Regions from separate parts of the Lysinibacillus pakistanensis genome, predicted to be linked through region 3. Evidence: a T-box and tRNA genes for the amino acid it is inferred to sense, from the RefSeq annotation. Region 3 holds a T-box; the other regions hold tRNA genes.
The links. A T-box is a leader RNA that pairs with one kind of tRNA and senses whether it is charged. The one in region 3 lies ahead of tyrS (tyrosine--tRNA ligase), so its partner is inferred to be a tRNA-Tyr.
Positions count from the first base shown of each region.

Region 1 (10,197 bases), 510 kb from region 3:
AAAAGCAAAGCAATCAGAATTACGAGACAGTACAGCTCTTATTCTAGGGCCAGGTGCTATTGGCTCAGAGGTAGGTCGTTTATTACAGGCCTTTGGTGTAACAACTATTGGCTGTAACCGTTCAGGGAAAGAAGCTGCTTATATGGATAACATAGTGTGTTTTGACCAATTAATAGAAGCTTTACCTAAGGCTGATATTGTCATTTCTGTATTACCTAAAACGGATGAGACAACGCACCTCTTAAATCTAGAGCATTTTAAAGCAATGAAAAGTAATGCTATCTTTATGAATTTTGGTCGTGGCAACTTAGTAGAGGAAGATACTTTAATTCAAGCCATTCAAGCAGGTGAAATTGGCTATGCTGTTTTAGACGTATTTGAGCAGGAGCCTTTAGCGGCAGATCATCCATTATGGTCCTTACCAAATGTTATTGTATCTCCACATATTTCAAGTCATTCTTCACGATATGTTGAACGTAGCTTAGAAATTTTTAAACCAAGTTTAGAGAAATGGTTACGTGGTGAGAAGGATTTAGAAAATGTGATGGATTTATCAAGAGGCTATTAAATCAAATAAGAATTTATTAAAGCTTGGGTGACATTTACAATAATGAGATTTAGGTTATATAAGAAAGCTTCTTGCTGAACGGGCATTAACTTAGAAAGTAGAGACAGCTACCATTCAGGATGGAGAAATTACATTGAAAAATGTTGTTGTTTTAGAAGGTGTATGATTGACAGAACTAGGCCTAATTCGCTACACTAATTATAACAATTATAAATTAAGAATATTTATGGAAGAGGTGCATGGCGATGTCTGCAACGCATTTACAGGATGCCCTTGACACGTTAAAAACAACTGGTGTACGTATTACTCCTCAGCGTCATGCTATTTTGGAATATTTAATACAATCAATGGCACATCCAACTGCCGATGAAATTTATAAAGCACTTGAAGGAAGATTTCCCAATATGAGTGTAGCAACTGTTTATAATAACCTTCGTGTATTTCGTGAGGTCGGTTTAGTGAAAGAACTTACCTATGGTGATGCTTCGAGTCGCTTTGATTTCGTTACAAACGATCATTATCACATGATTTGTGAATGTTGTGGAAAAATAGTCGACTTCCATTATCCTGGTCTCGATGAAATTGAACATTTTGCATCACAAGTAACAGGCTTTGATGTGCATACGCATCGTTTAGAGATATACGGCACTTGTCCATCATGTAAAGGTGTATCTGCAAAAGTACAATAAAAAAATCCTAGCTCTTAAAAGGGCTAGGATTTTTTTGTCCTATTATAAGATTGGTCAAATTCTTTTCCTTCTAAAGTTGGATCTAATGTTAATGGCTCATTACAGTACATACACATATCTACACGACCTAAAACTTTTGTGTGTTTATGGCAATTAGGACATTCTACTTGAACTGCTCGAGTTGAAAGAAGTCCAATCCAAGCATATACAACTGTACTGCCGATGATGCACAGAACACCGAGAGTCATAAAAATTAAGACGAGAATAGGATTGTTTTTAAAGAAAATTCCTCCATACATAACGATAAAGCCAATAAAAATAAGAGCTAATGCAAATGAACGAATTTTATTAATTTTATTTTTATAAGGTTTCATATAATATCTTGCCTCCCAATCTAAAATCTACTATAACATATAAGAACAAAGTATTTTAGCTTTGAGAACATGGAAAGAAGGAATACTTTTAGAGTATGTCGAATTTTTAACGAAATAAAAGGCTACAAATAAATAGGGGGGCTGAACATGGAGCAAGTTTTGCGTCCAATATACCAGGAACGCGCGAGTCAGTCGAATACATTAGGTGTTATTTTAGTAGAAAAGCGTGATGAACAAAGTAATGTTACAGATACATTTGATACAGTCTTACTTATTATTGTAAAGGAAGCGGAAAAGCCAGTCTTTACGAAACATTACTTATATGAAGGAAATAAAGTAGCTTTACATACTGTTACTGAAAAGCTAATACGAAAATGGCTACTAATTGGCTCAAATAGAAAAGTGGTTGATTGGATTTTCTTTGGCAGGGTATTGTTTGATCGAAATGAGTTTCTTCATAAATTAAAAATTGAATTACAGGAGTTCCCGTTTAGTGGACGAAAGATCAAAACAGGCATTCAATTTTCCAAGTTAATTCGACGTTATTTAGAAGGTAAAGAATATTTTGATAAGGGAAGCTACTTAGATGCTTATAATCATGTTGTAGATTCGTTACATCATCTGGGACGTTTGTCCATTATCGATAGCGGGCTTTATCCTGAAGTAACTGTTTGGGCACAAGTGAGAAAAATTGAGCCAGCGATTTATAAATTATATGAAGAGCTTGTTTCGAGTAATGAACCGATAGAAAAACGCTTAGAGCTATTGTTTTTAGCAAGTGAATTTTTGATACACTCTCGTACTAGAGACGGTGCCCAGCATATATTAGAAGTAATGGAATCTAAAGAGACTTGGACCATTCAAGAGTTGCATGATCATCATGAGCTTGTGAATTACTCGGTTGATTTAGAGGTGTTTGTTGAATATCTGGTGGACAAAGGCTACATTCTTGTCGAACCGATCGCTGCAAAAAGTGAAATGATATTTCATCGACATTACAAGGTGAATAAAGAGGCTCTGGAAATGGAGTAAGGACTTGTAGTATGCTAGTAATCGAGGTATATATTAATACCTCGATATTTTTTTTATAAAAAGTATTGACGTCTAATATAATAATATTGTATTATATTAATTGTCGCTAAGACATAACAAAACTTGATAGCTTCAAGAAAACTTTTTTAAAAAGTGATTGACAGAGATCGAGTGTGATGTTAATATAAAGAAGTCGCTGAAAAAACGACTAAATAATGAACCTTGAAAACTGAACAAGCAAAACGTAATCAATAAAGTTTTTAGTAGCTAGCTTTCGCTAGTGAACAAAACAAAAATTTTGGACATCAAAATTGATGCCAGCAAAACAATTTGAGCTAATCAAATTTCTTTTATGGAGAGTTTGATCCTGGCTCAGGACGAACGCTGGCGGCGTGCCTAATACATGCAAGTCGAGCGAACAGAGAAGGAGCTTGCTCCTTTGACGTTAGCGGCGGACGGGTGAGTAACACGTGGGCAACCTACCCTATAGTTTGGGATAACTCCGGGAAACCGGGGCTAATACCGAATAATCTATGTCACCTCATGGTGACATACTGAAAGACGGTTTCGGCTGTCGCTATAGGATGGGCCCGCGGCGCATTAGCTAGTTGGTGAGGTAATGGCTCACCAAGGCGACGATGCGTAGCCGACCTGAGAGGGTGATCGGCCACACTGGGACTGAGACACGGCCCAGACTCCTACGGGAGGCAGCAGTAGGGAATCTTCCACAATGGGCGAAAGCCTGATGGAGCAACGCCGCGTGAGTGAAGAAGGTTTTCGGATCGTAAAACTCTGTTGTAAGGGAAGAACAAGTACAGTAGTAACTGGCTGTACCTTGACGGTACCTTATTAGAAAGCCACGGCTAACTACGTGCCAGCAGCCGCGGTAATACGTAGGTGGCAAGCGTTGTCCGGAATTATTGGGCGTAAAGCGCGCGCAGGCGGTCCTTTAAGTCTGATGTGAAAGCCCACGGCTCAACCGTGGAGGGTCATTGGAAACTGGGGGACTTGAGTGCAGAAGAGGAAAGTGGAATTCCAAGTGTAGCGGTGAAATGCGTAGAGATTTGGAGGAACACCAGTGGCGAAGGCGACTTTCTGGTCTGTAACTGACGCTGAGGCGCGAAAGCGTGGGGAGCAAACAGGATTAGATACCCTGGTAGTCCACGCCGTAAACGATGAGTGCTAAGTGTTAGGGGGTTTCCGCCCCTTAGTGCTGCAGCTAACGCATTAAGCACTCCGCCTGGGGAGTACGGTCGCAAGACTGAAACTCAAAGGAATTGACGGGGGCCCGCACAAGCGGTGGAGCATGTGGTTTAATTCGAAGCAACGCGAAGAACCTTACCAGGTCTTGACATCCCGTTGACCACTGTAGAGATATAGTTTCCCCTTCGGGGGCAACGGTGACAGGTGGTGCATGGTTGTCGTCAGCTCGTGTCGTGAGATGTTGGGTTAAGTCCCGCAACGAGCGCAACCCTTGATCTTAGTTGCCATCATTTAGTTGGGCACTCTAAGGTGACTGCCGGTGATAAACCGGAGGAAGGTGGGGATGACGTCAAATCATCATGCCCCTTATGACCTGGGCTACACACGTGCTACAATGGACGATACAAACGGTTGCCAACTCGCGAGAGGGAGCTAATCCGATAAAGTCGTTCTCAGTTCGGATTGTAGGCTGCAACTCGCCTACATGAAGCCGGAATCGCTAGTAATCGCGGATCAGCATGCCGCGGTGAATACGTTCCCGGGCCTTGTACACACCGCCCGTCACACCACGAGAGTTTGTAACACCCGAAGTCGGTGAGGTAACCTTTTGGAGCCAGCCGCCGAAGGTGGGATAGATGATTGGGGTGAAGTCGTAACAAGGTAGCCGTATCGGAAGGTGCGGCTGGATCACCTCCTTTCTAAGGATATTTTCGGAATACAAACCTTGGGTTTGTAAGATTACGTTTTGCGTTCAGTTTTGAAGGTTCATTCTTCCGAATGAAATACTTTCAAAACTTGTTCTTTGAAAACTGGATAAAACGACATTGAAATTGTAACAAACACATTTATTTTTTAAGTTTTTTATAGGCTTAATAACATTAAAAAGGTTTCGATAGTTTTTATTGGAAGCTGCAGGTTAAGTTATTAAGGGCGCACGGCGAATGCCTTGGCACTAGGAGCCGAAGAAGGACGGCACTAACACCGATATGCTTCGGGGAGCTGTAAGTGAGCTTTGATCCGGAGATTTCCGAATGGGGGAACCCACTACGTTTAATCGCGTAGTATCTTGACGTGAATACATAGCGTCTTGAAGGCAGACCCAGGGAACTGAAACATCTAAGTACCTGGAGGAAGAGAAAGAAAAATCGATTCCCTGAGTAGCGGCGAGCGAAACGGGAAGAGCCCAAACCAAGAGGCTTGCCTCTTGGGGTTGTAGGACACTCTATACGGAGTTACAAAAGAGCGAGTTAGATGAAGCGACTTGGAAAGGTCCGCCAGAGCAGGTAAAAGCCCTGTAGTCGAAAGTTCGTTCTCTCCAGAGTGGATCCTGAGTACGGCGGAACACGTGAAATTCCGTCGGAATCCGGGAGGACCATCTCCCAAGGCTAAATACTACCTAGTGACCGATAGTGAACCAGTACCGTGAGGGAAAGGTGAAAAGCACCCCGGGAGGGGAGTGAAAGAGATCCTGAAACCGTGTGCCTACAAGTAGTTAGAGCCCGTTAATGGGTGATAGCGTGCCTTTTGTAGAATGAACCGGCGAGTTACGATTACGTGCGAGGTTAAGCTTTAGAAGGCGGAGCCGCAGCGAAAGCGAGTCTGAATAGGGCGAAATAGTACGTGGTCGTAGACCCGAAACCAGGTGATCTACCCATGTCCAGGGTGAAGGTAAGGTAACACTTACTGGAGGCCCGAACCCACGCACGTTGAAAAGTGCGGGGATGAGGTGTGGGTAGCGGAGAAATTCCAATCGAACTTGGAGATAGCTGGTTCTCTCCGAAATAGCTTTAGGGCTAGCCTCGTGATGAGAATACTGGAGGTAGAGCACTGTTTGGACTAGGGGGCCATCCCGGTTTACCGAATTCAGACAAACTCCGAATGCCAGATATTTATACACGGGAGTCAGACTGCGAGTGATAAGATCCGTAGTCAAAAGGGAAACAGCCCAGACCACCAGCTAAGGTCCCAAAGTAATCGTTAAGTGGAAAAGGATGTGGCGTTGCACAGACAACCAGGATGTTGGCTTAGAAGCAGCCATCATTTAAAGAGTGCGTAATAGCTCACTGGTCGAGTGACGCTGCGCCGAAAATGTATCGGGGCTAAACGATTCACCGAAGCTGTGGATTGACATCTACGATGTCAGTGGTAGGAGAGCGTTCTAAGTGCGTTGAAGTCAGACCGGAAGGACTGGTGGAGCGCTTAGAAGTGAGAATGCCGGTATGAGTAGCGAAAGACGGGTGAGAATCCCGTCCACCGTATGACTAAGGTTTCCTGAGGAAGGCTCGTCCGCTCAGGGTTAGTCGGGACCTAAGCCGAGGCCGATAGGCGTAGGCGATGGACAACAGGTTGATATTCCTGTACCACCTCCTCACCGTTTGAGAAATGGGGGGACGCAGTAGGATAGGGTAAGCGCGCCGTTGGTTGTGCGCGTCCAAGCAGTAAGGCGTGTGTGTAGGCAAATCCGCACACTGTAACGTTGAGCTGTGATGGCGAGTCCGTATGGACGAAGTTCCTGATTTCACACTGCCAAGAAAAGCCTCTATCGAGGTGAGAGGTGCCCGTACCGCAAACCGACACAGGTAGTCGAGGAGAGAATCCTAAGGTGTGCGAGAGAACTCTCGTTAAGGAACTCGGCAAAATGACCCCGTAACTTCGGGAGAAGGGGTGCTCTTGAGCGTGCAAGCGCATGAGAGCCGCAGTGAATAGGCCCAGGCGACTGTTTAGCAAAAACACAGGTCTCTGCAAAACCGTAAGGTGACGTATAGGGGCTGACGCCTGCCCGGTGCTGGAAGGTTAAGAGGAGTGGTTAGCGCAAGCGAAGCTGCGAATTGAAGCCCCAGTAAACGGCGGCCGTAACTATAACGGTCCTAAGGTAGCGAAATTCCTTGTCGGGTAAGTTCCGACCCGCACGAAAGGCGTAACGATCTGGGCACTGTCTCAACGAGAGACTCGGTGAAATTATAGTACCTGTGAAGATGCAGGTTACCCGCGACAGGACGGAAAGACCCCGTGGAGCTTTACTGTAGCCTGATATTGAATTTTGGTACAACTTGTACAGGATAGGTAGGAGCCAGAGATCTCGGAGCGCCAGCTTCGAAGGAGGCGTCGGTGGGATACTACCCTGGTTGTATTGAAATTCTAACCCATGCCCCTTAGCGGGGCAGGAGACAGTGTCAGGCGGACAGTTTGACTGGGGCGGTCGCCTCCTAAAAGGTAACGGAGGCGCCCAAAGGTTCCCTCAGAATGGTTGGAAATCATTCGTAGAGTGTAAAGGCACAAGGGAGCTTGACTGCGAGACCTACAAGTCGAGCAGGGTCGAAAGACGGGCTTAGTGATCCGGTGGTTCCGCATGGAAGGGCCATCGCTCAACGGATAAAAGCTACCCCGGGGATAACAGGCTTATCTCCCCCAAGAGTCCACATCGACGGGGAGGTTTGGCACCTCGATGTCGGCTCATCGCATCCTGGGGCTGTAGTCGGTCCCAAGGGTTGGGCTGTTCGCCCATTAAAGCGGTACGCGAGCTGGGTTCAGAACGTCGTGAGACAGTTCGGTCCCTATCCGTCGTGGGCGTAGGAAATTTGAGAGGAGCTGTCCTTAGTACGAGAGGACCGGGATGGACACACCGCTGGTGTACCAGTTGTCTTGCCAAAGGCATCGCTGGGTAGCTATGTGTGGACGGGATAAGTGCTGAAAGCATCTAAGCATGAAGCCCCCCTCAAGATGAGATTTCCCATTACGCAAGTAAGTAAGATCCCTCAAAGACGATGAGGTAGATAGGTTCGAGGTGGAAGTGTGGTGACACATGGAGCTGACGAATACTAATCGATCGAGGACTTAACCAAAAAAGTTTGAAGCATTCAATGCGCCGTTTATCCAGTTTTGAAAGAATAAAAACTATTTATAAGATACTTGTCATTATGATAAAATATGTTATAATAGGTATTGTCTTTCAAATAGTCTAGTAATGATGGCAAAGAGGTCACACCCGTTCCCATACCGAACACGGAAGTTAAGCTCTTTAGCGCCGATGGTAGTTGGGGGCTTCCCCCTGTGAGAGTAGGACGTTGCTAGGCTATATACTAAAATTATTCCGAAGTAGCTCAGTTGGTAGTAGCACCTGACTGTTAATCAGGTTGTCGCAGGTTCGAGTCCTGCCTTCGGAGCCATTCTTGGAGAGTTGTCCGAGTGGCCGAAGGAGCACGATTGGAAATCGTGTAGGCGGTTAACACTGTCTCAAGGGTTCAAATCCCTTACTCTCCGCCAGCACTTTACGATTTTATTCCAAACGAAGGCCCCTTGGTCAAGTGGTTAAGACACCGCCCTTTCACGGCGGTAACACGGGTTCGAATCCCGTAGGGGTCACCATGTTAATACCCAGAAACGGAGGATTAGCTCAGCTGGGAGAGCATCTGCCTTACAAGCAGAGGGTCGGCGGTTCGAGCCCGTCATCCTCCACCATTAAATTTATAAATAGTATATTATTATCGCGGGGTGGAGCAGTGGTAGCTCGTCGGGCTCATAACCCGAAGGTCGTTGGTTCAAATCCGGCCCCCGCAACCAAAATGGTCCCGTGGTGTAGCGGTTAACATGCCTGCCTGTCACGCAGGAGATCGCCGGTTCGATCCCGGTCGGGACCGCCATTTTTAAAAATATGGGTCAGTAGCTCAGTTGGTAGAGCATTAGATTGAAGCTCTAAGTGTCGGCGGTTCGATTCCGTCCTGACCCACCATATTTTGCCGGTTTAGCTCAGCAGGTAGAGCAACTGACTTGTAATCAGTAGGTCGTGGGTTCGATTCCTATAGCCGGCACCATTTTCCCGGAGGGGTAGCGAAGTGGCTAAACGCGGCGGACTGTAAATCCGCTCCTTAGGGTTCGGCGGTTCGAATCCGTCCCCCTCCACCAGTTTTATTGTAATAGGGGCATAGTTCAACGGTAGAATAGAGGTCTCCAAAACCTTTGGTGTGGGTTCGATTCCTACTGCCCCTGCCAATTAATTTTATGGCGATTGTGGCGAAGTGGTTAACGCACCGGATTGTGGTTCCGGCATTCGTGGGTTCGATTCCCATCAGTCGCCCCATTTTCTATAAAATTAATAAAAATCCAATAAAATATAATTATGGCGATTGTGGCGAAGTGGTTAACGCACCGGATTGTGGTTCCGGCATTCGTGGGTTCGATTCCCATCAGTCGCCCCATAAAAATTTTGGGGTATAGCCAAGTGGTAAGGCAACGGATTTTGATTCCGTCATTCCCTAGGTTCGAATCCTAGTACCCCAGCCATTTTTGCGGAAGTAGTTCAGTGGTAGAACACCACCTTGCCAAGGTGGGGGTCGCGAGTTCGAACCTCGTCTTCCGCTCCAAATATGATGGCGGCATAGCCAAGTGGTAAGGCACGGGTCTGCAACACCCTTATCACCGGTTCAAATCCGGTTGCCGCCTCCATATTATTTTTGTTAATCGGTGTATCCGATTTTTTTTATCTCCATTATGCCGGTGTGGCGGAATTGGCAGACGCGCACGACTCAAAATCGTGTTCCTTTGGAGTGTCGGTTCGACCCCGACCACCGGTATCTTTAGATTAATTATTAAAAAAGTTAAGAAAGCTCATAAACCTTGATATGATAGGGTTTATGAGCTTTTTATATTTCCTTAGAAAACGATAAGAATTGGTTTTGTTTTATACAAGCTGTTATCCAAAAAGGGTTTTATGAGTAGAATTCTTTTAAAGGGGGATGAAGATGGAGTTTAAGGATTATTTGATGCAGGAGTATAACATTAGCGAAAGTTCTGCAAAGGACTATGTAGGGCGTTTTAACGGTATTATCAATAGAGGGTTGTATAATGGAGAAGATAAAATGACTAACACTCTAAAAAAAGCTATTGAAAAAGAATTTCCAAATTCAAAAAATCATTATTTCCTTACACTTGAAAGATATATTAAATATAAAAAAAGAATAAACTAAAAGCTCAGGTTAGCTTATGACGAAATAGTTGTACTTATGCAATATGAGATGTTAATCACTACTCATTATACATTTCTGTAAAGGTTTCGAATGCTTCAACTTTCGGAGTAGAAATAAAAAAATATTAGTTTGATTTGAATAAGAAAAAAGCGTTTTTGGAAGATAGTAATTCCAATTCGCTTTTTTTGTTTAAGTAATGATAAAGGTTCTTTAAAACTATCTTAGAATTACTTCTTCTCTGTGGCAAAATAAAAAACAGAAAATATAGGGAAAATTATTCCAGGCCATAATGCAGTACTCCATCCTCCAATCGCATAGGTCCATCCCCCGATTGCTGACCCGATTGCACCACCAAAAAAGAAAATTGC
Region 1 covers NZ_CP126101.1:4,455,287-4,465,483, reverse strand. The annotation lists gene QNH24_RS22315 (D-2-hydroxyacid dehydrogenase) at 1-568, shown strand, start outside; gene perR (peroxide-responsive transcriptional repressor PerR) at 814-1,257, shown strand; gene QNH24_RS22305 (YgzB family protein) at 1,281-1,631, opposite strand; gene QNH24_RS22300 (nucleotidyltransferase-like protein) at 1,779-2,663, shown strand; rRNA gene QNH24_RS22295 (16S ribosomal RNA) at 3,013-4,564, shown strand; rRNA gene QNH24_RS22290 (23S ribosomal RNA) at 4,781-7,708, shown strand; rRNA gene rrf (5S ribosomal RNA) at 7,824-7,939, shown strand; tRNA gene QNH24_RS22280 (tRNA-Asn) at 7,956-8,032, shown strand; tRNA gene QNH24_RS22275 (tRNA-Ser) at 8,038-8,129, shown strand; tRNA gene QNH24_RS22270 (tRNA-Glu) at 8,157-8,231, shown strand; tRNA gene QNH24_RS22265 (tRNA-Val) at 8,249-8,324, shown strand; tRNA gene QNH24_RS22260 (tRNA-Met) at 8,352-8,426, shown strand; tRNA gene QNH24_RS22255 (tRNA-Asp) at 8,431-8,506, shown strand; tRNA gene QNH24_RS22250 (tRNA-Phe) at 8,520-8,595, shown strand; tRNA gene QNH24_RS22245 (tRNA-Thr) at 8,602-8,677, shown strand; tRNA gene QNH24_RS22240 (tRNA-Tyr) at 8,685-8,768, shown strand; tRNA gene QNH24_RS22235 (tRNA-Trp) at 8,782-8,855, shown strand; tRNA gene QNH24_RS22230 (tRNA-His) at 8,868-8,943, shown strand; tRNA gene QNH24_RS22225 (tRNA-His) at 8,986-9,061, shown strand; tRNA gene QNH24_RS22220 (tRNA-Gln) at 9,071-9,146, shown strand; tRNA gene QNH24_RS22215 (tRNA-Gly) at 9,152-9,226, shown strand; tRNA gene QNH24_RS22210 (tRNA-Cys) at 9,235-9,308, shown strand; tRNA gene QNH24_RS22205 (tRNA-Leu) at 9,356-9,436, shown strand; gene QNH24_RS22200 (hypothetical protein) at 9,605-9,829, shown strand; gene QNH24_RS22195 (MFS transporter) at 10,057-10,197, opposite strand, start outside.
Region 1: it has a tRNA-Tyr gene. The T-box ahead of tyrS (tyrosine--tRNA ligase) is inferred to sense a tRNA for this amino acid. The anticodon was not compared.

Region 2 (10,197 bases), 1.6 Mb from region 3:
TTCAAGCAGCTGAGGGATAGCTGTTCCTCTACCGTAAGGTGTCGTCAATTGTTGCCATGGGATATTCGGGATAGGCTGGTTCAACATTTGGATTGCTCCTCTCCTAAAAAACAAGATAGCTTAAGTGTAAATGGGATTATTGCGATTGTATATAGGTACTAAGAGAGGCAATCTAGAACAATATTTTGTTGATGAATATGCATTATTGCTGATACTTCTGACTGCATGAATAATATGGGAAACTAAAAGAGGCAATAGTTGTGGATAGTGGAATTAATGGAGATCTCCGTAAAACCCTTCAGGAGCTGTTGGGATATTTAACAGCTCCTTTACAGTTAATAGCATGGCTTTTGATAGAAGTAATTTGGTGTATGATAAATATTTATATAAGGTTTATGAAATATATGAGTCGTTGCAGGCGAAAGCGGCGGTATTAACCATGTCCAGTTGCCTGTCAGTTTTCGCCCTACCGATTCCTCTGCTTCTTCAAACAGTTTAAACTGTTGTGCTGCTGTATGATGATCCACAATGCTCACTCCATCTTCTTTAAATGAATGAAGGACAGCAATATTGAGCTCCACTAATGCACGGTCTCGCCAAAGAGAGGCTTGTTTACTCGTATCAAGATTAAATATCTCTGCAATAGCTGGTAGCATATTATAGCGATCATGATCTGCTAAATTACGTGCACCGATTTCTGTCCCCATGTACCAGCCGTTAAACGGAGCTGCTTGAAAATCAATACCCGCCATTTGAAAACGCATGCTTGAAATAATGGGTACGGCATACCATTTCAACTGTAATTTCTCCACATCCACTGCCTCGGGATGACGAATTGGTACCTCTAAAATATATTCTGTTGGGATTGTAAACAGCTGTGGAGCACGCCCATCTACCTGTACGACAAGTGGTAACACGTCAAATGGTGTTCGCTGACCTTTCCAGCCTAATGATTCACATACTTTTGTAAACGCAATGGAACTTGAATCACCAATAACTCCTGCTTCCGTTTCATAGCCTGCATAACGAATTAACTGATGATTCCATATACGTACTCGATCTGAAGCAAACACGGTTATGGTTGGACGAATTTTCCCACTATTTGTTGCATAATCAATATGCTCTAGTAGCTTTTGAAAAATGTCCTGTTCCTCTAAAACATCACGTGCATCAAATACATGTAATGACTGCCAGAACAGGCGACCAATACATTTGTTGCTATTACGCCATGCAACCCGTGCACCAAAAATTAGTTCGTCTGTTGTTGGACTGTAGTCTCCTGCACTTCTAATCTGTTGTAATCTATTTTCTAACCAAAGTTCAGATTCATTTTGCTCTACCTGATATAAATTTAAGAACTGTTGTATCTCCTGTATATTCATGTCGATTCCTCCACCTACCCTCATATTAGAGGAACAAAACAGGAAGCACCACGAAAATATCTTTAGAAAAAACATACATATTGCATATATGAAATAGTTTGTTCAAATTTAATGATGGCTTTCATGTAATTTTATAGGATATCAAAAACTATATGTATCAAACATACCGAAAGGAATAATTCAATTTTTATAAACAATAATGGTAGCCATTTTTATTTAAAATATAACGAGAAACAATAGTGACATTCCTCCCAACACTACCTCCAATCATTGAGCGGACCATTTAAGCTTTTCATAGTCTGAAATAATTCACTACATATAATCATTAAAAATAGAGACAATATGTAAAAAAACTATCTCCGAAAATATGTTATCCTCAGCATTCCTGTATGGTTTGAAACAATAGAAGACAAGTCAAATAAGGAACAAGTGGCAATGACTATTACAATTTCTTTTCGTTTTGGGAACTGAGGAACGTATCACAATAAATTTGTTGATCTTTCTCTATACCTTTTATACGTGCATACTTATTACCGAATTCACACATTGTGTTTAATACTGGTACAAATGATCTTCCTAGATCAGTTAAGCTATATTCCACTTTTGGAGGTACTTCTTTAAATACTTCTCTTTGTACAAGTCCATCTCTTTCTAACTGTTTCAATTGATCTGTTAAGACCTTTTGTGTAATTCCAGGTATTAATTCATAAAACTCCTTTGTCCTTACTGATTTTTGGCTCAAGAAAAAGAGTATTAAGCATTTCCATTTCCCACCTGCAATGTTCATGAAAATGTTGATTCCAGTATTATAGTTAACCATCTGTTTCCTCCTAACTCCTAAAAAGGCACTTTAAAGTGGCTATACCACTTTAAAGTGCGTTATTTTCTTATTTATTATTGCTTACTATAATTAAAGCTGCAACATAATAAAAATTTCGGAGTTGATAAAATGAGTGTAAAAAATATTTTAGAAAAAAGACGTTCAGTTAGACATTATGATCCAAGTTATAAAATTAGTTCAGAAATTCTAACCTCATTAGTTGAAAGTGCAAGTAAGTCACCTAATGGTAATAATATACAATCTACTCGTTACTTAATTATTGATGAGCCAGACTTAAGAAATTTATTACTACCTATAGCTTTTAATCAGCAACAAGTGATAGAGGCTTCAACATTAATTGTTATGTTGGGAGATTATCAGGCATTCGATAAAGAAAATATTATTAAGATACATGAAGAAGGCTTTCAAGCTGGTTATTTTGATGAATCACTAAGAGATTATCTAGCGAATGCTGCAATAAATTATTATGAAAATAAATCTAAGGAAGATCTAAAGCTAGAGTTAACTAGAGATGTAAGTCTTGCTTCAATGTCATTAATTTTGTTAGCAAATGAAGCTGGTTTTGAGACAATCACAATGTCAGGATATGATTCTAAAAAGTTAAAAGATATCTTAAATATATCTGAAAGGTATTTAGATGTTATGCTTATAGCTATTGGTAAAGGTACTAAAGCAGGTCATAAGACCGTAAGGCATAATGTAAATAAGGTAATGTATCGAAATCAAATAATTTAGTGTTCTAATAGCAACCGACTAAGTAAATTAGATAGGCAAAGAAATATGTTTTTTTAATCAATGATCTTAAATTGACCAGTTACTCATTCAAAATGGGTTCTGGTCGTTTATTATATGTAAAATTTCATCTTCTGTTTTAAGGCTTAATTAACATTCTGTGTTGTACTTAGTTATACTACCCCCATGAATTACAAAACTAATTTACTCTGACTATAAGCTATCTACAAATCCGTATATTTGTTACATTGTTCCATTTAGTCATAGTGAGGACTTTTTTGATGCACTATGATTATTCCTCTCAGCTGCTTTAAAATTGGCAATGGTCGTTTAGAAAGGTACTATAGCAATTTGTTTGATAAGGTAATCAATTGACATATAAAAAAGCATGTAACACACAACTGTGCTACATGCTTGATGACCCGTACGGGATTCGAACCCGTGTTACCGCCGTGAAAGGGCGGTGTCTTAACCACTTGACCAACGGGCCGTGGCTCCGAAGGCAGGACTCGAACCTGCGACAACCTGATTAACAGTCAGGTGCTACTACCAACTGAGCTACTTCGGAATAATGATGGGCCTAAATGGACTCGAACCATCGACCTCACGCTTATCAGGCGTGCGCTCTAACCAGCTGAGCTATAGGCCCCCATTTTGGAGCGGGTGATGAGAATCGAACTCACGACATCAGCTTGGAAGGCTGAGGTTTTACCATTAAACTACACCCGCAAATAATGGTGGGTCAGGACGGAATCGAACCGCCGACACTTAGAGCTTCAATCTAATGCTCTACCAACTGAGCTACTGACCCGAAATGGAGGAGGTAGAGGGATTCGAACCCCCGCGCGGTGTTACCCGCCTGTCGGTTTTCAAGACCGATCCCTTCAGCCAGACTTGGGTATACCTCCAAAAATATTGAAATGGTGGAGCCTAGCGGGATCGAACCGCTGACCTCCTGCGTGCAAGGCAGGCGCTCTCCCAGCTGAGCTAAGGCCCCAAATAAAATAAAGATGGTCGGAATGACAGGATTCGAACCTACGACCCCTTGGTCCCAAACCAAGTGCTCTACCAAGCTGAGCTACATTCCGAAAAAATACTATGGCGCGCCCGACAGGAGTCGAACCCATAACCTTCTGATCCGTAGTCAGACGCTCTATCCAATTGAGCTACGGGCGCATATGTATCTATCAATTTCGCCTTGGTGTAATTGCGTCCGGATTTTGAATTGTGCATGCACAATTCATTCCTTTGAAAATCCGTGACCGCCGGAGGCTTTATCTTCATTCAGTAGGTGTTTGGACAACCACTGAAAGAATGAAGATAAAAATGATGAGCCATGAAGGACTCGAACCTTCGACCCTCTGATTAAAAGTCAGATGCTCTACCAACTGAGCTAATGGCTCAAACTAAAAAATGAATGGCTGGGGTACTAGGATTCGAACCTAGGCATGACGGAATCAAAATCCGTTGCCTTACCGCTTGGCTATACCCCAATTTTAAAATGGGGCGACTGATGGGAATCGAACCCACGAATGTCGGAACCACAATCCGATGCGTTAACCACTTCGCCACAATCGCCACTATATATGATAACAGCTGTATATGAACGAGTACCTCAATACCTGGCAGGGGCAGTAGGAATCGAACCCACACCAAAGGTTTTGGAGACCTCTATTCTACCGTTGAACTATGCCCCTAAAATGGTGGAGGGGGACGGATTCGAACCGCCGAACCCTAAGGAGCGGATTTACAGTCCGCCGCGTTTAGCCACTTCGCTACCCCTCCAAGGAATGGTGCCGGCGATAGGAGTCGAACCCACGACCTACTGATTACAAGTCAGTTGCTCTACCAACTGAGCTACACCGGCAAAATAATGGCGGTCCCGACCGGGATCGAACCGGCGATCTCCTGCGTGACAGGCAGGCATGTTAACCGCTACACCACGGGACCATAATGGTGGAGGATGACGGGCTCGAACCGCCGACCCTCTGCTTGTAAGGCAGATGCTCTCCCAGCTGAGCTAATCCTCCATGAAAAAATAAGCGAAGCGATGTCCTACTCTCGCAGGGGGAAGCCCCCAACTACCATCGGCGCTAAAGAGCTTAACTTCCGTGTTCGGTATGGGAACGGGTGTGACCTCTTTGCCATCATCACTTCACTTATTCAATTGAAAGAATTTATTCTCTCAAAACTGGATAAACGGCGCATTGAATGCTTCAAACTTTTTGGTTAAGTCCTCGATCGATTAGTATTCGTCAGCTCCATGTGTCACCACACTTCCACCTCGAACCTATCTACCTCATCGTCTTTGAGGGATCTTACTTACTTGCGTAATGGGAAATCTCATCTTGAGGGGGGCTTCATGCTTAGATGCTTTCAGCACTTATCCCGTCCACACATAGCTACCCAGCGATGCCTTTGGCAAGACAACTGGTACACCAGCGGTGTGTCCATCCCGGTCCTCTCGTACTAAGGACAGCTCCTCTCAAATTTCCTACGCCCACGACGGATAGGGACCGAACTGTCTCACGACGTTCTGAACCCAGCTCGCGTACCGCTTTAATGGGCGAACAGCCCAACCCTTGGGACCGACTACAGCCCCAGGATGCGATGAGCCGACATCGAGGTGCCAAACCTCCCCGTCGATGTGGACTCTTGGGGGAGATAAGCCTGTTATCCCCGGGGTAGCTTTTATCCGTTGAGCGATGGCCCTTCCATGCGGAACCACCGGATCACTAAGCCCGTCTTTCGACCCTGCTCGACTTGTAGGTCTCGCAGTCAAGCTCCCTTGTGCCTTTACACTCTACGAATGATTTCCAACCATTCTGAGGGAACCTTTGGGCGCCTCCGTTACCTTTTAGGAGGCGACCGCCCCAGTCAAACTGTCCGCCTGACACTGTCTCCTGCCCCGCTAAGGGGCATGGGTTAGAATTTCAATACAACCAGGGTAGTATCCCACCGACGCCTCCTTCGAAGCTGGCGCTCCGAGATCTCTGGCTCCTACCTATCCTGTACAAGTTGTACCAAAATTCAATATCAGGCTACAGTAAAGCTCCACGGGGTCTTTCCGTCCTGTCGCGGGTAACCTGCATCTTCACAGGTACTATAATTTCACCGAGTCTCTCGTTGAGACAGTGCCCAGATCGTTACGCCTTTCGTGCGGGTCGGAACTTACCCGACAAGGAATTTCGCTACCTTAGGACCGTTATAGTTACGGCCGCCGTTTACTGGGGCTTCAATTCGCAGCTTCGCTTGCGCTAACCACTCCTCTTAACCTTCCAGCACCGGGCAGGCGTCAGCCCCTATACGTCACCTTACGGTTTTGCAGAGACCTGTGTTTTTGCTAAACAGTCGCCTGGGCCTATTCACTGCGGCTCTCATGCGCTTGCACGCTCAAGAGCACCCCTTCTCCCGAAGTTACGGGGTCATTTTGCCGAGTTCCTTAACGAGAGTTCTCTCGCACACCTTAGGATTCTCTCCTCGACTACCTGTGTCGGTTTGCGGTACGGGCACCTCTCACCTCGATAGAGGCTTTTCTTGGCAGTGTGAAATCAGGAACTTCGTCCATACGGACTCGCCATCACAGCTCAACGTTACAGTGTGCGGATTTGCCTACACACACGCCTTACTGCTTGGACGCGCACAACCAACGGCGCGCTTACCCTATCCTACTGCGTCCCCCCATTTCTCAAACGGTGAGGAGGTGGTACAGGAATATCAACCTGTTGTCCATCGCCTACGCCTATCGGCCTCGGCTTAGGTCCCGACTAACCCTGAGCGGACGAGCCTTCCTCAGGAAACCTTAGTCATACGGTGGACGGGATTCTCACCCGTCTTTCGCTACTCATACCGGCATTCTCACTTCTAAGCGCTCCACCAGTCCTTCCGGTCTGACTTCAACGCACTTAGAACGCTCTCCTACCACTGACATCGTAGATGTCAATCCACAGCTTCGGTGAATCGTTTAGCCCCGATACATTTTCGGCGCAGCGTCACTCGACCAGTGAGCTATTACGCACTCTTTAAATGATGGCTGCTTCTAAGCCAACATCCTGGTTGTCTGTGCAACGCCACATCCTTTTCCACTTAACGATTACTTTGGGACCTTAGCTGGTGGTCTGGGCTGTTTCCCTTTTGACTACGGATCTTATCACTCGCAGTCTGACTCCCGTGTATAAATATCTGGCATTCGGAGTTTGTCTGAATTCGGTAAACCGGGATGGCCCCCTAGTCCAAACAGTGCTCTACCTCCAGTATTCTCATCACGAGGCTAGCCCTAAAGCTATTTCGGAGAGAACCAGCTATCTCCAAGTTCGATTGGAATTTCTCCGCTACCCACACCTCATCCCCGCACTTTTCAACGTGCGTGGGTTCGGGCCTCCAGTAAGTGTTACCTTACCTTCACCCTGGACATGGGTAGATCACCTGGTTTCGGGTCTACGACCACGTACTATTTCGCCCTATTCAGACTCGCTTTCGCTGCGGCTCCGCCTTCTAAAGCTTAACCTCGCACGTAATCGTAACTCGCCGGTTCATTCTACAAAAGGCACGCTATCACCCATTAACGGGCTCTAACTACTTGTAGGCACACGGTTTCAGGATCTCTTTCACTCCCCTCCCGGGGTGCTTTTCACCTTTCCCTCACGGTACTGGTTCACTATCGGTCACTAGGTAGTATTTAGCCTTGGGAGATGGTCCTCCCGGATTCCGACGGAATTTCACGTGTTCCGCCGTACTCAGGATCCACTCTGGAGAGAACGAACTTTCGACTACAGGGCTTTTACCTGCTCTGGCGGACCTTTCCAAGTCGCTTCATCTAACTCGCTCTTTTGTAACTCCGTATAGAGTGTCCTACAACCCCAAGAGGCAAGCCTCTTGGTTTGGGCTCTTCCCGTTTCGCTCGCCGCTACTCAGGGAATCGATTTTTCTTTCTCTTCCTCCAGGTACTTAGATGTTTCAGTTCCCTGGGTCTGCCTTCAAGACGCTATGTATTCACGTCAAGATACTACGCGATTAAACGTAGTGGGTTCCCCCATTCGGAAATCTCCGGATCAAAGCTCACTTACAGCTCCCCGAAGCATATCGGTGTTAGTGCCGTCCTTCTTCGGCTCCTAGTGCCAAGGCATTCGCCGTGCGCCCTTAATAACTTAACCTACAGCTTTCAATACACATCGCATTTCGTTGTCAGCTTCACTCGTTCAATCAGTCACGTACTTAAGTACGCTCCTTCACTCACTCGATTGCTTCCTAGAACTGCTCGTGTCTTGAAACCTTTATTATGTTATTAAGCCTATAAAAAAACTTAAAAAATAAATGTGTTTGTTACAATTTCAATGTCGTTTTATCCAGTTTTCAAAGAACAAGTTTTGAAGTATTTCATTCGAAAAAGAATGAACCTTCAAAACTGAACACAAAACGTAATCTTACAAACCCAAGGTTTGTATTCCGAAATAATCCTTAGAAAGGAGGTGATCCAGCCGCACCTTCCGATACGGCTACCTTGTTACGACTTCACCCCAATCATCTATCCCACCTTCGGCGGCTGGCTCCAAAAGGTTACCTCACCGACTTCGGGTGTTACAAACTCTCGTGGTGTGACGGGCGGTGTGTACAAGGCCCGGGAACGTATTCACCGCGGCATGCTGATCCGCGATTACTAGCGATTCCGGCTTCATGTAGGCGAGTTGCAGCCTACAATCCGAACTGAGAACGACTTTATCGGATTAGCTCCCTCTCGCGAGTTGGCAACCGTTTGTATCGTCCATTGTAGCACGTGTGTAGCCCAGGTCATAAGGGGCATGATGATTTGACGTCATCCCCACCTTCCTCCGGTTTATCACCGGCAGTCACCTTAGAGTGCCCAACTAAATGATGGCAACTAAGATCAAGGGTTGCGCTCGTTGCGGGACTTAACCCAACATCTCACGACACGAGCTGACGACAACCATGCACCACCTGTCACCGTTGCCCCCGAAGGGGAAACTATATCTCTACAGTGGTCAACGGGATGTCAAGACCTGGTAAGGTTCTTCGCGTTGCTTCGAATTAAACCACATGCTCCACCGCTTGTGCGGGCCCCCGTCAATTCCTTTGAGTTTCAGTCTTGCGACCGTACTCCCCAGGCGGAGTGCTTAATGCGTTAGCTGCAGCACTAAGGGGCGGAAACCCCCTAACACTTAGCACTCATCGTTTACGGCGTGGACTACCAGGGTATCTAATCCTGTTTGCTCCCCACGCTTTCGCGCCTCAGCGTCAGTTACAGACCAGAAAGTCGCCTTCGCCACTGGTGTTCCTCCAAATCTCTACGCATTTCACCGCTACACTTGGAATTCCACTTTCCTCTTCTGCACTCAAGTCCCCCAGTTTCCAATGACCCTCCACGGTTGAGCCGTGGGCTTTCACATCAGACTTAAAGGACCGCCTGCGCGCGCTTTACGCCCAATAATTCCGGACAACGCTTGCCACCTACGTATTACCGCGGCTGCTGGCACGTAGTTAGCCGTGGCTTTCTAATAAGGTACCGTCAAGGTACAGCCAGTTACTACTGTACTTGTTCTTCCCTTACAACAGAGTTTTACGATCCGAAAACCTTCTTCACTCACGCGGCGTTGCTCCATCAGGCTTTCGCCCATTGTGGAAGATTCCCTACTGCTGCCTCCCGTAGGAGTCTGGGCCGTGTCTCAGTCCCAGTGTGGCCGATCACCCTCTCAGGTCGGCTACGCATCGTCGCCTTGGTGAGCCATTACCTCACCAACTAGCTAATGCGCCGCGGGCCCATCCTATAGCGACAGCCGAAACCGTCTTTCAGTATGTCACCATGAGGTGACATAGATTATTCGGTATTAGCCCCGGTTTCCCGGAGTTATCCCAAACTATAGGGTAGGTTGCCCACGTGTTACTCACCCGTCCGCCGCTAACGTCAAAGGAGCAAGCTCCTTCTCTGTTCGCTCGACTTGCATGTATTAGGCACGCCGCCAGCGTTCGTCCTGAGCCAGGATCAAACTCTCCATAAAAGAAATTTGATTAGCTCAAATTGTTTTGCTGGCATCAATTTTGATGTCCAAAATTTTTGTTTTGTTCACTAGCAAAAGCTAGCTACTAAAAACTATATTGATTACGTTTTGCTTGTTCAGTTTTCAAGGTTCATGTTTTGCTTTATTTCAGCGTGTCACCGTGGCGACTTGTATAATATTACACCCCTTTTTTAAAAAGGTCAACACTTTTACAGAAAAAAATTTAGCT
Region 2 covers NZ_CP126101.1:274,076-284,272, reverse strand. The annotation lists gene QNH24_RS01400 (hypothetical protein) at 1-87, opposite strand, end outside; gene QNH24_RS01395 (nitric oxide synthase oxygenase) at 336-1,382, opposite strand; gene QNH24_RS01390 (winged helix-turn-helix transcriptional regulator) at 1,825-2,202, opposite strand; gene QNH24_RS01385 (nitroreductase family protein) at 2,332-2,958, shown strand; tRNA gene QNH24_RS01380 (tRNA-Glu) at 3,374-3,445, opposite strand; tRNA gene QNH24_RS01375 (tRNA-Asn) at 3,447-3,523, opposite strand; tRNA gene QNH24_RS01370 (tRNA-Ile) at 3,531-3,604, opposite strand; tRNA gene QNH24_RS01365 (tRNA-Gly) at 3,611-3,684, opposite strand; tRNA gene QNH24_RS01360 (tRNA-Phe) at 3,691-3,766, opposite strand; tRNA gene QNH24_RS01355 (tRNA-Ser) at 3,771-3,863, opposite strand; tRNA gene QNH24_RS01350 (tRNA-Ala) at 3,877-3,952, opposite strand; tRNA gene QNH24_RS01345 (tRNA-Pro) at 3,967-4,043, opposite strand; tRNA gene QNH24_RS01340 (tRNA-Arg) at 4,055-4,131, opposite strand; tRNA gene QNH24_RS01335 (tRNA-Lys) at 4,286-4,358, opposite strand; tRNA gene QNH24_RS01330 (tRNA-Gln) at 4,374-4,448, opposite strand; tRNA gene QNH24_RS01325 (tRNA-His) at 4,458-4,533, opposite strand; tRNA gene QNH24_RS01320 (tRNA-Trp) at 4,579-4,652, opposite strand; tRNA gene QNH24_RS01315 (tRNA-Tyr) at 4,657-4,740, opposite strand; tRNA gene QNH24_RS01310 (tRNA-Thr) at 4,747-4,822, opposite strand; tRNA gene QNH24_RS01305 (tRNA-Asp) at 4,830-4,905, opposite strand; tRNA gene QNH24_RS01300 (tRNA-Val) at 4,910-4,985, opposite strand; rRNA gene rrf (5S ribosomal RNA) at 4,998-5,113, opposite strand; rRNA gene QNH24_RS01290 (23S ribosomal RNA) at 5,181-8,108, opposite strand; rRNA gene QNH24_RS01285 (16S ribosomal RNA) at 8,417-9,968, opposite strand.
Region 2: it has a tRNA-Tyr gene. The T-box ahead of tyrS (tyrosine--tRNA ligase) is inferred to sense a tRNA for this amino acid. The anticodon was not compared.

Region 3 (10,197 bases):
TGGTGGTCCAGCCATCAACCGTGAACTCGCGGCTCAAAAGGTTGAATCCTATACCTTAAATGGAATCCGTGTCACAAATGAAGCTGCAATTGACATTGTTCAGACAACACTTATTGGAAAAGTTAATCCCGATCTAGTTCATGAATTAACATCAGCAGGCATTACTGCGGTAGGATTAAATGGTTTCGATGGAAAATTAATGGTAGCCGATTATCTTGACAAAGATGTTTATGGATTTGTAGGAGAAGTCAATACAGTTAATACATCCTTGCTAGAAGCATTAATAAGTGCGAATATTGTGCCAGTTATTGCTTGTATCGGAGCGAATGAATCGGGTCAGGCACTGAATATTAATGGAGATACAGTTGCTAGTGAAATCGCATTAGCAATCAAAGCAGACAGTCTATTACTTGTCACAGATGTAAGTGGTGTTCGTATTCATGATGCATATCAATCACAAGCAACGCCTGACTTAATCCATCAATGGATTGAAGAAGGACATATTTACGGTGGTATGATTCCTAAAGTCCAAGGAGCCTTAGAATGCTTAAATGCAGGAATCCCATCTGTCCAAATTGTTGGCGAATCTTTAGTAGGGACGACCATTTTAGATAGTAAAAGAGTTTTCACCCCATTGTAGGGATGATTAAATTTAGTAGAGTAGGGGCTGATAAGAATGAGTGCTTTATTTGGTAACTATGGCAAGCGCCGTGCCCAAATAATCAAAGGACGAGGAACAGTTGTAGAAGATACTGCTGGAAAAAAATATTTAGATTTTACTAGTGGAATAGCTGTAGTAAGTCTAGGTCATGCGCACCACGCGATTGTGAAAGCGATCCAGGAGCAGAGTGAAAGGCTATGGCATATCTCTAATTTATTCGATATACCAGGTCAAGAGAAGGTTGCACAAAAACTAATAGCCGATACACATTTTTCCTATGCATTTTTCTGCAATAGTGGTGCCGAAGCCAATGAAGCGGCTATTAAACTGGCCCGTAAGCATACAGGGAAGCATCATATAATTTCCTTTGAAAAGTCATTCCATGGGAGAACTTTTGGCGCAATGTCCGCAACGGGTCAGGGCAAGGTACATAATGGCTTTGGACCACTTGTCGGTAAATTTACAATTCTTCCTTTTAATGATGTGAATGCCCTTGAAGCAGCCATCGATGATTCTGTAGCAGCCATAATGCTAGAAATGATTCAAGGAGAGGGAGGCGTAAACAGTGTATCTGCGGAATTTGCCGCTGCATTAGCAAAAATCTGTGAAGAAAAAGGAATTCTATTGATCGTTGATGAAGTTCAAACAGGAATAGGACGAACTGGAACAAGATATGCCTTTGAGCAAACAATTTTAAAACCACATATTGTGACATTGGCAAAAGGACTAGGTGGCGGCTTCCCTATCGGTGGTATGCTTGGAACTGCTGAATTATATGACACATTTGGTCCTGGAACCCATGGCACGACATTTGGTGGTAATCCACTCGCGATGAGTGTAGCAGAAACTGTACTTGACCATGTTTTTGATTCCGCATTTTTGCAAAATGTACAGGAGCTATCAGCCTATTTTGTGAATCAGTTAAAGGTGAATCTGCCTTCTACTTACACGGTACAGGGCAAAGGTTTACTGCTTGGAATTGGTTGTGGTACTGCAGAAGTGGCGCCATATATTGCGGCTGCAGAGGAAAAGGGCTTATTATTAGTAGGAGCGGGACCAAACGTTATTCGTATATTACCACCTTTGACAGTAACAAAAGAGGAAATTGATGAAGCGATTACTATTTTAAAAACAATATTGCCCTAATTATTAAAGTTGTATCATTGAAGAATCTGCTAGCATAAATCTAGCAGATTCTTTGTATTGGTCATAGTTTATTGTAGCTGTTTTACCACTGTCTTTACTAGGTCGGGGAGCCAATGATGGAGTTGGCTAAATGTAAATCCAGCAGCTTCTGCCTTTGCATTTGACATATACCAATCTGCTGGAACTCCATAGGGTGACTGTGAATGCTCATCGCTACCAATTAGCGAAATTCTAGCATGGTTTCCACTAGCCTCTTCAATTAGTCCAATTAAATCCTTTAAAGAAATGGCACCTGATGCTGTAGCATTATAAGGACCCTCTATTGGAGAAATACCGGCAAAATATAAAAATGCTGCGGCTTCCTCATCTGTGATGTAACTCATCTTTGCTTCAATATTTGGTAAAGAAATCGGTTCTCCCTTGAGAATTCGTTCCACATGAAAGTGTAAACGTTGTGTATAATCGTTCTCGCCCATAACAATTGGAAAACGCACAGCAACAACAGGGAAGGTAGCCTCTTTGAAAAATAGTGCTTCAGCTTGTCGTTTGCCTTCACCGTAGGAAAAATCTTCACGGTTCCCCATACGAATTTCATAATCATAAGGATTAAAATCCTCTTCCGATTTTACATTGCCGTCTACCTCGTAAGTGGATAGAGTAGAGGTAAAAACGAGTTTTTTTGTTTTACCTTCTAAAATTTCACAGAGTTTTTGAGCTTCATCTGGTGCATAACAAATATTATCAAAGACGATATCCCATGAGGAACTTTCAAGCGCCTGTGCTAACGCTTCGGCATCATCACGATTCACAATTAACTGCTTTACCTGTGCCCCAAAAGGATTACCACTTTGGCCCCGTGTTAATATCGTAACAGTGTGTCCATTTTGAAGACATAGCTCAACAAGCTTTTTTCCAAAAAAACGTGTACCGCCTATTACCAATATGTTCATACTTTTCCACCCCTTATTAGTAGTCCTCTTTATCATGACAAAAAAATAGACTTCCTACAATGCAAAAGTGCTTGTAGGAAGTCTGTTTATTTAAATATTAGTTTGAAAGCTTCAAAGGATGGAACGCTGGCATCATTTTTCAGAAGATGACAAAGCGCTTAGTTAAGGCAATTATTGAGTCGGAGTCTCAGGTGGTGGAGTTGTATTACCGTTGTCTCCTCCATTATTTCCATTCCCGTTGTTTCCAGAGCCATTGCCGTTATTTGAGCTGTTGCCATTATTTCCATTGCCCGTACCATTGCCGTTATTGCCATTATTGCCATTATTGCCATTATTGCCATTGTTTGAGCCGTTGCCATTACTGCTGGAACCATTGCCATTATTAGATCCATTCCCGTTATTACCACCGGTTCCATTCCCAGAGCCATTGCCATTATTGCCAGTACCATCCTCAGGTGGCGTAATTGGAGGAATTGTCTCTTGATCGCCCTCTTGATCAGGTTCATCCTCACTTCCTCCAGTTGAAACCACATTTGATTGTGGAGAGGTTAAACCTGTGATATCTACAGCAACAACAACGTAGGCTTGTCCACTTGCAACTGTTATGCTTTGAGTTGATTCAAGCACTGAATTGACAAGCGTATGACCACCGTTTGTCACATTATATATTCGGTAACCAACAACATCATTGGAAGAGCCAGACCAAGATAATGTGTTGCCATTAATCGATGCAGTTACTGCTGCTGGTGGGTTGCCATCTGCTGGGAAGTCAACCGCTGAAACAGATGAATTCGATAATGTCGAATTTTTAGGTAGTAGACTAGCAGGGTTACCACCAAGTCGTCCAAGCATGCGTTTTATAAATGCTTGATTAATACCTGCGCCACCTGTTTTTACAAATTCCGGCGGTGTGCTAGGGAGAGCATTATATGTTTTCCCTTTGATCGTTACAACACTTGAAGAAGCAAGGCTATCATCAGGTTGGGAAGGTAAAAAGACTTTTGCGTTAAACAAGTCAGATCGCACAAGTCCAGCGCTCGAACATGCTGCTGAAGGTGCTAAGCCAGAAATACCACAGAATGAAGCAGACACAACATTTTTTGGCTGCTTAAATCTTGTTTTAGGGGCTATTAATTGCGGATCAACATCATAGACCGAATTCATTAATGTTCCCCATAGCTTGTTTATGCGCACACTAGGCTGCAAATACGTATTGTTAAATGCATATAAAGTTTTTTGTTTATCATAGCCCAACCATACACCCAATGATACATTTGGGTTATAGCCAACTAGCCATACATCTTTATACTCTTGTGTAGTACCTGTTTTTGCAGCGAAATCGGCAGAGAATTTTAGCGTGTTTTTTGCCATTGTACCTGTTCCCTTTGTTAAAACATCTCGTAGCATATCTGTAACGATATAAGAGGTTTCAGGACTGTAAACTTGTACAGGTTCAGCTTCATGTTTATAAACGATATTTCCCTCTTGATCCTCAATTCTATCTATCATGTAGGCATCAATGAACTGACCACCATTTGCAAAGGTTGCAAAGGCATTTGTATTTTCTTCTACAGTTGTTCCTATTTCTAATGCGCCAATTCCTGTTGAAAGGTTTGTATAATCATTAGGGGCTAATTTAGTAAAGCCCATTTTTGCTAAGTAATCAGCAGGACGTTTATTAATAATATCATTGTATAAACGTAAGGCTGACAAGTTTTGTGAGTCTGCTAACGCTTCACGTGCAGGAATTAAGCCACGCTCATCACTTGTAATATAGTTTTTAGGACTCCATTTGCCGATAGAGAATTTTACGTCAACTAATGGACTACCTGCGCCAATTACACCATATTCAATAGCTGGTGCATAAACAAGTAATGGCTTCATTGTTGAACCGTTTGGGCGGAATGCCTGTGTTGCATGGTTTACTTCAGTTGTTTTAAAGTCACGACCACCTACAAAGCTTAAAATACGGCCAGTAGTATTTTCAATTAAAATACTTCCTACCTGTACTGGCATTTCTACATCTATTTCTTCACCTGTTACAGGATCTTTATCTTTTCCTGTATACGTATGACCATAATATTTAAAGTTTTCTGCTGCTTTTTGCATGGCATCGTACATATCTTTATTGATTGTTGAATAAATACGATAGCCTTTAGAGCGGACATCACGATCTGCTAGAATCTTGTACTTATCTTTTAATTTTTCTTCATTCTTTAAGCGTTCAGGATCAATTCCATCTTCCGCTGCTAGTTTTTCAGCAATAATATCTGTTGCCCGACTTTCCAGCTCATATGTTAACCATGGATAGCGGTCTTCTGGGCGCATTTCAGGTGAACGGAAGTCTGCTTTGATGTCATAGTTTAGTGCTGTTTGATACTGAGCTTCATCAATGTAACCTGCATCCTTCATACGATAAAGGACGGTTTTCATACGATCAATGCCAGGTTGAAGTGCTTCTTCACTTTTAAGTACACCTTTATTTGTAAAAGGTGTATAGGCAAAAGGTGCTTGTGGAATACCTGCTATGTACGCCGCTTGAGGTAGCGTTAAATCTTTTGCTTTGACACCAAATATACCTTCAGCTGCCGTCTCAACTCCTGCAATATTTCGCCCTGACGCATTACGACCATAAGGAATAATGTTTAAATAGGCCTCTAAAATTTCATCCTTTGTCATAAAGTGCTCTAATCGCATAGCAAGTAAAAGTTCTTTTGCTTTACGTTCATAGGATACTTCATTTGTTAATACTTGGTTTTTTATAAGTTGTTGTGTTAATGTAGAGCCACCTGTTTGTGTTGCAGAGTTTGTAACATCCTGAAGCAATCCTCGAATAACAGCCTTTGGCACAATCCCATTATGCTCACGGAAGTATTCATCTTCTGTTGCGAGAACGGCATTAATAACATCAGGTGACACATTATTAAGTGTTGTTTCACGACGATCTAAATCAGTTCGCAATTTCCCGATATAAATATCATTGGCAAAATAAATCTCACTGGTAGAGTCATAGTTAAAAATAAGCTCTCGTAAATCTTTCTTAGAGCGTAAAGGTTCTTCTTTTACGAGAGAAGCAAAATAGCCGGCACCCACTGAACCGGCAAATACAGTGCCTACCAATGCAAAGACTAAAAATAGTAAAAATAAGTTCCAGGTAACACTACCTGAAATACGTAATCTCTTCATCCATTTTTGTTGAATTAATTCATCGATCTTTGCATTGATTTTCTCAATCCAATCTTTCAATGTATCGACCTCCTAAAATCTTGTTTATTATAGCACATATTGATTTGGCTCGAACATAGTTATTGACAATCAAAAAGAATCGTATAGAATAATGCTTATAGTTTTCTAGTGAAGAAGAGCTTGCAGTAGTTTCTATATTCCCTGTTTAGAGAGCCAGCGGTTGGTGAAAGCTGGTCATAGTGTAGAGATGAATTACGTGCTTGGAGCTTAGACGTGCGCGCCTGCGATAAAGGCGGTTGAATGAAGTGGAAGATGGATGACATCTTCAAGCTGGGTGGTACCGCGTTAATTTACAATTTAACGTCCCTGCATGCAATTGTTTGCGTGTAGGGACTTTTTTGTTCTCCCTACACGAGATATTAAAACTTAGGAGGAATAAAAATGACGAACGAATTATTGCAAGATCTAGAATGGCGTGGGCTGCTATATCAACAAACCGATGCTGAAGGAATGGCTAAACTTTTAGATGAACAGTCGGTTTCATTATACTGTGGTGTTGATCCAACTGCTGATTCTATGCATATTGGACATATTGTCCCTCTTTTAACGCTACGCCGCTTTCAAAAAGCTGGTCACCGTCCAATTTTGTTAGTGGGTGGGGCGACAGGTATGATTGGTGATCCATCTGGTCGTTCAGAGGAACGTCAATTGCAAACGGTTGAACAAATTGATAAAAATGTTCAGGGTATTCGTGGGCAATTAGAGCGTATTTTTGATTTTGCTGAAGATGGCAATGGCGCACAATTAGTGAATAACCGTGACTGGATTGGCGAAATGAACACGATTGAATTTTTACGTGATTACGGGAAATTAATTAACGTTAACTACATGCTTGCGAAGGATACGATTGCATCACGCCTTGATACAGGGATTTCATTTACTGAGTTTGCGTATACTTTAATTCAAGGTATTGATTACAATCATTTATACAACAATTACAACTGTCGTATTCAAGTAGGTGGCTCTGACCAGTGGGGGAATATTACAACAGGTTTAGAAGTGATTCGTAAAACACATGAGGAAGAAACGAAAGCTTTTGGTATAACAATTCCTTTAGTAACGAAAGCAGATGGTACAAAATTTGGTAAAACAGCAGGTGGCGCTGTATGGTTGGATGGCAAAAAAACATCTCCATACGAGTTCTACCAATTCTGGATTAATGCTGCGGATGCTGACGTTGTAAAATACCTAAAAATCTTCACATTCCTTTCTCGAGAAGAAATTGAAGCATTAGCTGTATCTGTAGAAGAGGAACCTCATTTACGTAAGGCACAAAAAGCACTAGCTGAAGAAATGACTCGCTTAATTCATGGTCAAGAAGCATTAGATCAAGCCATTCGCATTACAGCTGCATTATTCTCAGGAGATTTAAAAGCACTTTCTGCTGAGGAAATGAAGGATGCTTTTAAAGATGTTCCTTCTATTGAAATGGCAAAAGAAGATAAAAACATTGTGGACTTACTGGTGGAAGCGGCTATCTCACCTTCAAAACGTCAAGCTCGTGAGGATGTTACGAATGGAGCAATTAGTGTGAACGGTGAAAAGGTCACTGATTTAGGTTATGTAATTGATGGGAAGGATCGTTTAGAGGACGCATTTAGCATTGTACGTCGTGGGAAGAAAAAATATCATATGGTGAAGTTTGTTTAATTAAAAAATAATCAAAACCCTGAAAAAGTCGATTTGCCACAGAAATGTGATGCAAATCGACCTTTTTTTATCGTTCAGTTGAGGATTTGGATTAATTATTTTTTCATAATTACTGTACATTCTTAAGCGTCACGTTTTAAGCTTTGTAATACACCAGTTTTCCCTGTGCCCTTCAGAAGGATATTTTGCTTTAATTATTTAAAAAAATTGGAAGTTCTACATCTTCATAATTCTCAGGATGAAGCAATTTAGCTAGCTTTAATGCTCCCTCTAGTAGACGCGGGGATGGGCGACAATAAAGCCATTCCTCCATCACATGAAGTTGTTGTAATTGAACGGCTTGTAGCTCCTGCGCATGAGGACGTTTCAATAAATTTGCTGGTTGAATTCGCTCAAAGGCTACACCTACCCAAGCCATCAAAATATAGTCAGGATTACGTTGTACTACATCTGTCCAATCAGTTTGCACATTAGCTAATGCTACATCCTGAAAACAATTTTGACCACCAGCAATAGCACTAATTTCAGTTAGCCAGTTTAATTTCCCAGCAGTAAAAATAGGATTTGGCCACCATTCCCAATAAAGGGTAGGTCTTTTAGCAACTGTTTGAGCAATAGAACGTAAGTGTTCAATACATTGTAAATAACTCTCAGCTATGTTTTTAGCGCGGCCCTCAACACCACATGCTTTGCCTAAAGTATGAATATCCTGTGCAATTTCCTCTAAGGAATTAGCATTAAACACAATATGTGGTATATTTCTAGCTTGTAATGCTTCAATATTCTTTTCCATGCCAGGGACACTTAAGGATGCGAGTACAAGATCTGGTTGTAGTGCCTCTAATGCATCCATATTAATCGATAAATCTGGTCCGAGCTGGGGCAAGTCTTTCACTGCTAATGGCCAATCAGAAAAATCATCAACACCAACAAGCTGATCCAGCAAACCTAAATACGCTACAAGCTCAGTATTACTAGGACAAATTGAAATTAAACGCATATCCCTATACCCCCATTGTTTTTAAGAAAAGTATAGCGAGTATAGGCGATACACACAATGAGCAAATGCTTCAGGGTTTTTTCGAGCTCCCTTGAAAAGCTCCCCTTCAACATCCGCTGTGGCTTTAGGTCAACACAGTCGATCCCTCCAGAATGTGATGATCTTTGCCTGAGTTTCTCTATTTCAACGGACGTTTGTTATCCTGCTGAATAGGGGAAAAATTGTATTTATCTCGTTGTCTATAGAGGTGGGGGTATTATGTACCTAATGCTTCGCTTTCAGTATAGAAACATTTTTTGCTGTCGCTGCGCTTTCACACGGTAAATGCTAAATCGAGATAAATAAAGGTATGCCTGCAAGAGACATACCGAGTAATTGTTTTTATGAAAGTGCAACAGCTTCCAGTGATTCTTCTTTTTTCGTTACTGGACCCATTGCATTTGTAATAATTTGTTTAATATCTTCTAACGTTGCTTTACGTGGGTTTGTTGCAGCGCAAACATCTAACATTGCGTTTTTCGCTAAAATTTCAATATCTTCGTCCTTCGCACCTAACTCACGGAAGCCACTAGGGATATTTAAATCATTTGATAATTTTTCTATAGCTTCAATCGCCTTTTCAGCAGCATCACGTTTACTTAGTCCCTCAACATTTTCACCTAATAACTCAGCAATTGTTGCAAAACGTTCAGTACGAGCTGTTAAGTTGAAGCGGCAAACATGTGGCAATAAAATGGCATTACATACACCATGTGGAAGGTTATAGAAGCCGCCTAATTGATGTGCAATGGCATGTACGTAACCAAGTGAAGCATTGTTAAATGCCATACCCGCTAAAAATTGAGCATACACCATCTGTTCACGTGCTTCTAAATCCGCACCATTTGCATAGGCACGCGGCAAATATTCTGGAACTAACTGAAGTACCTTTTCAGCACATGCATCCGTAATTGGTGTTGCATTTGTCGACACAAATGATTCGATTGCGTGTGTTAAGGCATCTAAACCAGTTGCTGCAGTTAGAGCAGGAGGTAAGCCAATCATTAACTCTGGATCATTAATAGACAAAAGCGGCGTAACATGTTTGTCCACAATCGCCATCTTCACCTTACGAGCAGTATCCGTGATAATCGTGAAACGAGTCATCTCACTAGCTGTACCAGCAGTCGTATTAATTGCGATTAATGGTACTAGTGGGTTTTGTGATTTGTCAACGCCTTCATAATCATGAATACGTCCACCATTCGAAGCAATAAGTCCGATACCTTTCGCTGCATCGTGGGCACTTCCTCCTCCAAGAGAAACAATAGAATCACAGTTTTCTGCATGATACACTGCAATACCATCTTCAATGTTCTGATCTGTTGGATTTGGTTCTGCTTTCGGGAAAATTGCTACATCAATTCCAGCAGCTGTAATGATGTTAGCAATTTGTTCAGAGAGACCTAATTTGTGTAAGCCCTCATCTGTTACGATTAATGTCTTTTTCACTTCTAAATCATTTAAGCGTTTACCAACTTCTTGAATTGCTCCAGGTCCAAATA
Region 3 covers NZ_CP126101.1:3,946,338-3,956,534, reverse strand. The annotation lists gene argB (acetylglutamate kinase) at 1-640, shown strand, start outside; gene argD (acetylornithine transaminase) at 677-1,807, shown strand; gene QNH24_RS19710 (NAD-dependent epimerase/dehydratase family protein) at 1,876-2,757, opposite strand; gene QNH24_RS19705 (transglycosylase domain-containing protein) at 2,929-6,003, opposite strand; T-box leader at 6,106-6,314, shown strand; gene tyrS (tyrosine--tRNA ligase) at 6,385-7,653, shown strand; gene QNH24_RS19695 (cobalamin-binding protein) at 7,844-8,653, opposite strand; gene QNH24_RS19690 (iron-containing alcohol dehydrogenase) at 9,035-10,197, opposite strand, start outside.